Regions from separate parts of the Serratia sp. NPDC087055 genome, predicted to be linked through region 3. Evidence: predicted binding sites of a transcription regulator. Region 3 holds the regulator's gene; each other region holds the start of a gene.
What was found. Region 3 encodes CRP, which controls carbon source genes, mostly activating them, when cyclic AMP is high. Its sites were predicted from a motif close to ATGTGANNNNNNTCACAT; they were not measured.

Region 1: a site for CRP is predicted at 1,231-1,248, ahead of serA (phosphoglycerate dehydrogenase). Genes of this name have one in related genera too.
Region 2: a site for CRP is predicted at 1,272-1,289, ahead of idnO (gluconate 5-dehydrogenase). Genes of this name have one in related genera too.
Region 4: a site for CRP is predicted at 1,216-1,233, ahead of deoC (deoxyribose-phosphate aldolase). Genes of this name have one in related genera too.

Annotation. Positions count from the first base shown of each region.
Region 1 is NZ_JBJDOG010000007.1:181,569-183,775, forward strand. Features, by position in the region: gene serA (phosphoglycerate dehydrogenase) at 1-1,035, opposite strand, end outside; gene rpiA (ribose-5-phosphate isomerase RpiA) at 1,361-2,017, opposite strand.
Region 2 is NZ_JBJDOG010000001.1:217,169-219,375, reverse strand. Features, by position in the region: gene idnD (L-idonate 5-dehydrogenase) at 1-416, opposite strand, end outside; gene idnO (gluconate 5-dehydrogenase) at 441-1,205, opposite strand; gene ACI2J2_RS01030 (substrate-binding domain-containing protein) at 1,474-2,207, shown strand, end outside.
Region 3 is NZ_JBJDOG010000006.1:205,030-207,236, reverse strand. Features, by position in the region: gene ACI2J2_RS21835 (OsmC family protein) at 1-218, opposite strand, end outside; gene crp (cAMP-activated global transcriptional regulator CRP) at 598-1,230, shown strand; gene ACI2J2_RS21825 (YccS/YhfK family putative transporter) at 1,285-2,207, shown strand, end outside.
Region 4 is NZ_JBJDOG010000002.1:298,719-300,925, reverse strand. Features, by position in the region: gene deoA (thymidine phosphorylase) at 1-144, opposite strand, end outside; gene deoC (deoxyribose-phosphate aldolase) at 214-993, opposite strand; gene ACI2J2_RS15190 (NupC/NupG family nucleoside CNT transporter) at 1,367-2,207, opposite strand, start outside.

The DNA of each region.
Region 1 (2,207 bases), on a different contig from region 3:
AATATGCAGCAGACGGCTTACGTTAGCACTGTGTGCAGGCAACGACACTTCAGGGAAGTTGACCGCAGACAGCGTCGAGCCGTTGTCGGAGTATTTCGCCAGTTTGCCCGCGACTTCATCACCGATATTTTCCTGCGCTTCCTGAGTCGAACCGCCAATGTGCGGGGTCAGGATCACATTATCGAACTCGCACAGCGGTGAGTTAAACGGCTCGCTGTTGGTAGCTGGCTCTTCCGGGAACACGTCAATCGCCGCGCCGGCTAAGTGTTTGCTGGCCAGGACGTTACACAGCGCAGGGATATCAACCACTGTGCCGCGTGAGGCGTTGATCAGAATAGAACCTGGCTTCATCAGCGCCAGCTCTTCTGCACCCATCATGTTCTTGGTCGACGGAGTTTCCGGCACGTGCAGCGTCACTACGTCGCTCATGTTGAGCAAATCGGACAGGTGGCGAACCTGCTGTGCATTGCCTAATGGCAGCTTGTTCTCAATATCGTAAAAGAACACTTTCATGCCCAGGCCTTCGGCCAGGATGCCCAACTGGGTACCGATATGACCGTAGCCAATAATTCCCAGCTTCTTACCACGCGCTTCAAACGAGCCAACGGCCAGTTTTTGCCATTCACCCCGGTGCGCTTTGGCGTTAGCGGACGGAATACCGCGCAGCATCAGCAGCAGTTCGCCCAGCACCATTTCGGCCACGGATCGGGTATTAGAGAAAGGTGCGTTAAACACCGGAACGCCGCGTTTGGTCGCCGCTTTCAGATCAACCTGGTTAGTACCGATACAGAAACACCCCACCGCCACCAGCTTTTCTGCGGCAGCGAAAACCTCTTCGGTCAGATGCGTACGCGATCGGATGCCGACGAAGTGAGCATCGCGAATGGATGCCTTAAGCGATTCGGTGTCTAACGCACCTTTGTGATATTCAATGTTGGTATATCCGGCTGCCAGCAGATTATCTACCGTGCTCTGATGAACCCCTTCCACCAACAGGAATTTAATCCTGTCTTTCTCCAATGATACTTTTGCCATTTACCCGACCCTATGTTCAGACTTCAGAAGCGGCTGTTGTCAAACAGCACCCATCCAACATAACAAAAATAACGCAGGCGGCAATACAAACGATTGCCCGCCCGTCAGTACAAGGCTCAGGGTTGTCTGCGGTTTCTGGTAGAAAATGCCATAGGGAAAGAATTAGACAGGAGCTTCGTGGAGCTAACGCTCATAATGTGACATATGTCACCAAATTTGGCGCTTTTAATAAAAGATATTTTAGCCAGTGAATTATTCGGTCTGGTGGGATCCAAGATCCTATACCACAGGGGCACTGCCTGCTGCGCCCCTGCGGAGAGATTCTTTATTTGATGACTTTCACACCCTCAGGTGTCCCAACCAGCGCCACATCGGCACCACGGTTGGCGAACAGACCGACAGTGACAACGCCGGCAATACCGTTAATTTTATTTTCCAACGCAATGGCATCGACGATGTTCAGGTTATGTACATCGAGGATCACGTTGCCGTTATCGGTCAGTACATTCTGGCGATACTCTGGCAGACCGCCCAGTTTCACCAGCTCACGTGCGACGTAGGAACGCGCCATCGGGATCACTTCCACGGGCAACGGGAATTTACCCAGTACGTCGACCTGCTTGGTCGAATCGACGATACAGATAAACTTACGCGCAATGGCGGCAATGATTTTTTCACGCGTCAGCGCAGCGCCGCCGCCTTTGATCATCTGCATCTGGCGGTTGATTTCATCGGCCCCATCGACATAGATATCCAGCGAATCCACTTCATTGCTGTCGAACACGTGGATGCCGAGGCTTTTCAGCTTGGCCGTGGAAGCGTCAGAGCTGGACACCGCCCCTTCGATTTGGTGCTTGATCGAGCCGAGTGCATCAATAAAATGGGCGGCGGTCGAGCCCGTGCCAACACCGACGATGGTGCCTGGGGTAACGTAATCCAGCGCTGCCCAGCCAACCGCTTTTTTCAGTTCATCCTGCGTCATAATATGTCCCTTGCCTCTGTACGAAAACGTGTGCGTATTATAGGGTAAATCGCTATTTTTCACTCAGGCAGGATCACACTTCTTTGCCCTAAGCCGCATTTTTAGGCGCATCGCGGCAATATGCCCCGGTGATTTTCCACCTGTAAAACGCCAGAGATGTGGCATAGTGCCTGTATCAATTTACTTTAAG
Region 2 (2,207 bases), on a different contig from region 3:
GCAATGCACTGCGCACTATCAACCACTTTGTATTGGGTGAAGGCACCATCCACATGGGGAAAATACATGGCGCTGCCGAAGAAACGCATGTGGGTACACTGGTTTTGCTGGTTCGCCTGGCAATATTTGCACTGCCCGCAGGGTTTGCTGGGATTCAACGCCACCTTTTGGCCAACAGCCAGTCGCGCAGTATCACTGGCCACCACCTCACCAATCACCTCATGGCCAAGCACCATCGGCTGGCGCACTTGAAAGCTGCCAACCTTGCCTTCTTGGTAGTAATGCAGGTCTGACCCACAGATACCGCCACGCGTGATTTTCACCAGCGTGCCCGTCCCTTGGTATTCCACCTCCTGCTCCACCACTGCGACGTCATATTTGCCTTTAACCACGCAGGATTGGGTTTGAATTTTCATCATTATTTTCCATTAAGCAGGCGGTTATACCGCAGCGGACATGCCGCCATCGACAAACAGCAGGTGGCCATTAACAAAATCGGATGCCTTTGATGACAAGAATACGGCAGCACCAATCAATTCCTGCGGATCACCCCAGCGGGCAGCCGGAGTGCGTTTGGTCAGCCACGCGGTAAACTCCGCATTGTCCGCCAGCGCCTGGGTCATTTCCGTTTTGAAGTAGCCCGGAGCAATGCCATTTACCTGAATGTTATAGCGCGCCAGCTCTACACACATGCCGCGCGTCAACATTTTTACCGCCCCCTTTGACGCGGCATAGGGTGTAATGGTGTCACGGCCCAGTTCGCTCTGCATTGAGCCAATGTTGATGATTTTTCCGCTTTGGCGCTGCACCATATGGCGCGCCACGGCTTGCGAGACCATAAAGACCGCTTTTTGATTGACGGCAATAATCTCGTCCCACTCTTTTTCCGGGAACTCGGTAAACGGATGACGGCGCTGAATGCCCGCATTGTTGATCAGCACATCGATTCCACCGCACTCTGCCTCGATTTGCTCAATAGCAGCATGAATGGCCTGAGAGTCGGTCACGTCAAAGGCCGCGGCGTCGGCGCGGAAACCTTCGCGTCGCAACGCTTCAACCGCACGTTGCGCATTTTCCTGAGTGGTCGCATTGACCAGAATATGGGCACCATACTGCGCCAACCCACGAGCCAGCAGAAAGCCAATGCCCCGAGAAGCGCCGGTAATCAGTATTTTTTTATTATCCAGTGAAAACAAGTTGTTCATAACGCACCCCGGCCATGTCATTCAGAAAGAACAGGCGTCTATCTCAGCGGATCGCTGCCAGCAAAAATGTGATTGAGATCACTTAAAACAGTGTTACTAAAACCTGTTACCTTTAACGTGAAGCTACGCATTCCGCCGAGAAAACACATCAACATAGTTTATTGAAAAATATAGTTTTTATACTTTATGAGGCGGATTGTTATCGCCAGATCGATTTGTTAACATGACATCATGCGGGCTCTTTCCGCCCCCCAGCTAAGGCATCAGAATGAAGAACCAACGCGTCACGCTGCAGGATATTGCGCTGCTCGCCGGTGTGACAAAAATGACCGTCAGCCGCTATCTGCGCACGCCAGAAAAGGTGGCTGCAGAAACCGCCGCGAAAATTGCCCAAGTGATGAAAGAGGTTAATTTCACCGACAGCGATGAAGCGCGCTCAACGCAAAAACCGCGTATAGGCGTCCTGATCCCTTCGTTCAACAATCAGATTTTTGCCGACCTGTTAGCCGGTATCGAATCCATTACGCTGGAACACGGTTATCAGACCCTGGTGGTGAACTATGATTACAGCCGCCAACGAGAGGAAGAGCACATCGTCCAACTGCTGGCCTACCCCATCGCGGGGCTGATTCTGACAGATTCTGAGCACACATTACGGGCAGAGAAATACTTGGCGGCAGCAAAAATCCCGGTAGCGCAGGTGATGGATCTTGAAGCCCCGGAGGGGCGGATTGCCGTGGGGTTCGATAACTATCAGGCCGGTTATGACATGACAGAAGCGCTGCTTGCCAGCGGAAAACGTCAGGTGGTTTATTTTGGTGCCATGTCTGATGCCCGCGATAACAAGCGCTTTCAAGGCTATTGCCAGGCGATGGAAAACCAAGGGTTAGCGCCGCGTCAAATCACACCGCATCGGGTGTCGTCTGTCAGTGTGGGTTCCGATATGCTGGCGATGGCCCGTCAACTCTATCCTGATTTGGACGGTATCTTATGCACCAATGA
Region 3 (2,207 bases):
TCAGAAGTCAGCTTGACCTCGCAATCACGCACATCATTACGCCCTTTTTGCAGGATCGACACCACGTCGATAGCACTACAGCCCCCTACCGACATCAGCACCATTTCCATCGGGCTGGGCGCTTTGTCGCCCGCATTGCCGTCCATCAACACCTGATGGCCAGACGCGGATTCACCCAGAAACGTTAACCCTTCCACCCACTTAACTCTTGCCTGCATACTGGTCACTCCGGTTAATTTCTTAAAATCAGGGTACGCTTTCGCATAGAAACTGGCAACGGAACCTGATGCTAATCATGCTGAAGCGAGACAACACAAGACACCCGCCTCACTCTGTGCTACAAACAGAGCCGCAATAAATCTTTCCGGGACACTGATTTCAGGGAAACTCCCAGGGAAAGGCTCCTTTACCGGTATGTTAACAGAATGTAGCTTGCAGCTCTCCCGGCAAGTTAATATGCTAGAGCGACAGCGTATATTTATGACACGCCTCAAAATCTGCTGATAGCCACCATTAAAACAACGGCGACAACAGGTTTTACAGGGAACTCTGACCCCTGTGACACAAGGCAGCGATAACAACAGAGGATAACAGCGAATGGTTCTCGGCAAACCGCAAACAGACCCTACTCTCGAATGGTTCCTGTCTCATTGCCATATCCACAAATATCCATCCAAAAGTACGCTGATTCACCAAGGTGAAAAAGCCGAAACGCTTTACTACATCGTCAAAGGCTCCGTCGCGGTGCTGATTAAGGATGAAGAAGGTAAAGAGATGATTTTATCCTACCTTAACCAGGGGGATTTCATCGGCGAGCTTGGATTATTTGAAGAAGGTCAGGAGCGTAGCGCCTGGGTTAGGGCGAAGACCGCCTGCGAAGTGGCTGAAATTTCCTACAAGAAATTCCGCCAGTTAATTCAGGTCAACCCGGACATCCTGATGCGCCTGTCAGCCCAGATGGCAAACCGTCTGCAGATAACATCTGAGAAAGTGGGTAACCTCGCCTTCCTGGACGTTACAGGCCGTATCGCGCAAACACTGCTGAACCTGGCGAAACAACCTGATGCCATGACCCATCCTGATGGTATGCAGATTAAAATTACTCGTCAGGAAATTGGCCAAATCGTCGGTTGTTCACGTGAAACCGTTGGCCGTATTCTGAAAATGCTTGAAGATCAAAACCTGATCTCCGCCCACGGCAAAACCATTGTCGTTTACGGCACGCGTTAATCACTGAAAAAACGGCGCGATGATTCGCGCCGTTTTTTTATGCCCCAAGTCATCATGTGGCGCAGACTGATTTACCACCCGGAAGTCAACTATGCACTGCGGCAAACGCTGGTGCTGTGCCTGCCAGTGTTACTCGGCCTGTTGATCGGCCAACTGCAATACGGCCTATTATTTTCCCTGGTTCCTGCCTGCTGCAATATTGCCGGGCTAGACACCCCTCACAAACGCTTCTTCAAACGTCTGATTGTCGGTGGCTCTCTATTTGCACTCAGCAGCCTGCTATTACAGCAAGCATTACTTTGGCACTTGCCGTTGCCGGTGTTGATGCTTGGCCTGGCACTGCTTCTCGGCGTCAGCGGTGAAATAAGTCCGTTACATGCCCGCCTGTTGCCCGCCTCGCTGGTTGCCGCCATTTTCTCCCTCAGTATGGCCGGTACAGTTCCGCTTTGGCACGCACCGCTGCTATACGTCGTGGGTACCGCCTGGTACGGGCTGTTTACCTGGTTTTGGTTCACGCTGTGGAAAGAACAACCGATGCGCGAATCGCTCAATCAGCTCTATTTGGAACTGGCGGACTACTTTGAGGCCAAATATTCGCTGCTGACCCAGCATACCGATCCACAGACCGCATTACCGCCACTGTTGATACGCCAGCAAAAAGTGATGGATCTGATCACCCTGCTGTATCAGCAGCTTAACTTTCTACCGCACGCCAGTAACCTCGAACAAAAGCGCCTACAGCGTACTTTTCAGGTCGCACTGGATCTGCAGGAACACATTACCGTCAGTCTACATCTGCCGGAAGAAGTGCAAAAACTGGTGGAGCAAAGCCAGGCCGAAGCCATCATCCGCCGCAATGCACAGGTGATTGCCGGCCGGCTGCGCACGGTGGCACACGATATTCTCTATCACCAGCATTCTCAGCGTTTCAATATGGACAATGAACTGGCGGCACTAGAGAAAGTGGCAGCGCAGCA
Region 4 (2,207 bases), on a different contig from region 3:
GAAATAAATGGTCATCGCCAGCGCGGCGATCTGACCTTCGGAAACCACATTGTCACGGATCCCATTGATGAAAAAGCGGATTTCCGCTTCGCTCAACGGCTGACCGTCACGTTTCTTACGAATAATTTCTTGTGCCAGGAACAAGGCATCCCCCTGTTTTAGCGAATGTAGGGTGCAGGCAGGCGCCGTATCGCGCCTTGCCGACGTAATCGATCAGTAACCGCTACCGGACGTCTCGGCACTGTGGCCCAGCGTCGTCAGCAGGCTGGCTAACAAGCTGGACGCCCCGAAGCGGAAATGACGCGCATCGGCCCAGCCTTCACCCAGAATACGATCGGCAAGTTGCAGATAATGCAGCGCATCTTCCGCCGTACGAACACCACCGGCCGGCTTAAAGCCCACGGTTTTGGCGACATTCATATCGCGGATCACCGACATCATTAGCTCAGCACTTTCCAGCGTCGCGTTGACGGGCACTTTACCGGTAGAGGTTTTGATAAAGTCAGCACCGGCCTTGATGGCAATCTCCGACGCCTTACGAATCAGATTCGCCTGCTTTAGCTCACCGGTTTCGATGATCACTTTCAGCAGGACATTAGCCGCCTGACAGACCTGTTTGCACTGTTTTACCAGTTCAAATCCCACTTGCTCATTACCGGCGAGCAACGCGCGATAAGGGAATACCACATCCACTTCATCAGCACCGTAGGCGATAGCCGCACGGGTTTCCGCCAGCGCGATGTCGATATCGTCGTTGCCATGCGGGAAATTGGTTACAGTCGCAATGCGGATATCCGGCGTCCCCTGTTCGCGCAACGTTTTACGCGCTATAGGGATAAAACGCGGGTAAATACAGATGGCCGCCGTATGGCCTGCCGGGCTGTTCGCCTGATGACACAACGCGATCACCTTCTCGTCGGTGTCATCATCGTTCAGCGTGGTTAAATCCATTAAGGTCAGCGCACGTTGCGCTGCTGCGGTTAGTTCGGTCATAAAACTCTCCAACTGAGAACCTGGATGTTGGCGAGCGGACTTGGTTCCTTGAAGACAGCGCTGGGGAACAGAGCTCCCACGGCGGCCACTGAGATCCTTCTCACCGCGCATGACCCTTCGTTTCGTGTAGGGTCAGTAATAGCTATTTGAACACGATCGCCCGGGGCGATTCGCGCTCACAGTCACACTATATGAAATAACACTGTAACAGGCCGGAATTATATGTGAAGAGCATCACAAAATAACGCGATATCGTTCACAAATTCGCTAAAGAAACGGACAAAGACAACGGGCACAGCATCTGTGCCCGTCTTAGAGTATAGGCGGAGTCCTGCCATAGAGCATGTTGCGCCAGGGCAAGACAGAACCTGGCTTACAGTGCCAAGAAGAACCCGGCAATGGTTGCGCTCATTAAGTTGGAGAGCGTACCGGCAGCCACGGCTTTCAGACCGAAACGCGCAATATCGTGACGACGGTTTGGCGCCATGCTGCCTAAGCCACCCAGCAAGATCGCCACCGATGACAGGTTGGCGAAGCCGCACAGTGCAAAGGAAATGATGGCCTTGGTATGCATAGACAGCACCTGCAGCCCGTCAGCCGCAACCACATCGTCTGGACGCAGGTAAGCGCCAAAGTTCATGTAGGCGACAAATTCATTCACGATAATCTTCTGGCCGATAAACGAACCGGCAGTCATCGCTTCATGCCATGGCACACCAATCAGGAAGGCGATCGGTGAGAATACCCAACCCAGAATCAGTTCCAGCGACAGTTGCGGATAGTCGAACCAACCGCCAATACCGCCGAGAATACCGTTCAACAACGCAATCAATGCGATAAACGCCAACAGCATCGCACCGACGTTCAGCGCCAATTGCATGCCCGAAGCCGCACCGGAAGCCGCCGCATCGATCACGTTAGCCGGGCGATCCTCTTCGGCGATCAGCTTCATCGCATCGTCTTTATCGTGGGTTTTTTCGGTTTCTGGCACCATCAGCTTGGCAAACAGCAATCCACCCGGCGCTGCCATGAACGACGCGGCAATCAGGTATTCCAGCGGCACACCCATCTGGGCGTAACCCGCCAGCACTGAACCGGCGACCGAGGCCAGGCCACCACACATCACGGTGAACAATTCAGACTGGGTCATGGTAGCGATATAGGGACGTACCACTAGCGGGGCTTCGGTCTGGCCAACGAAGATGTTGGCGGTT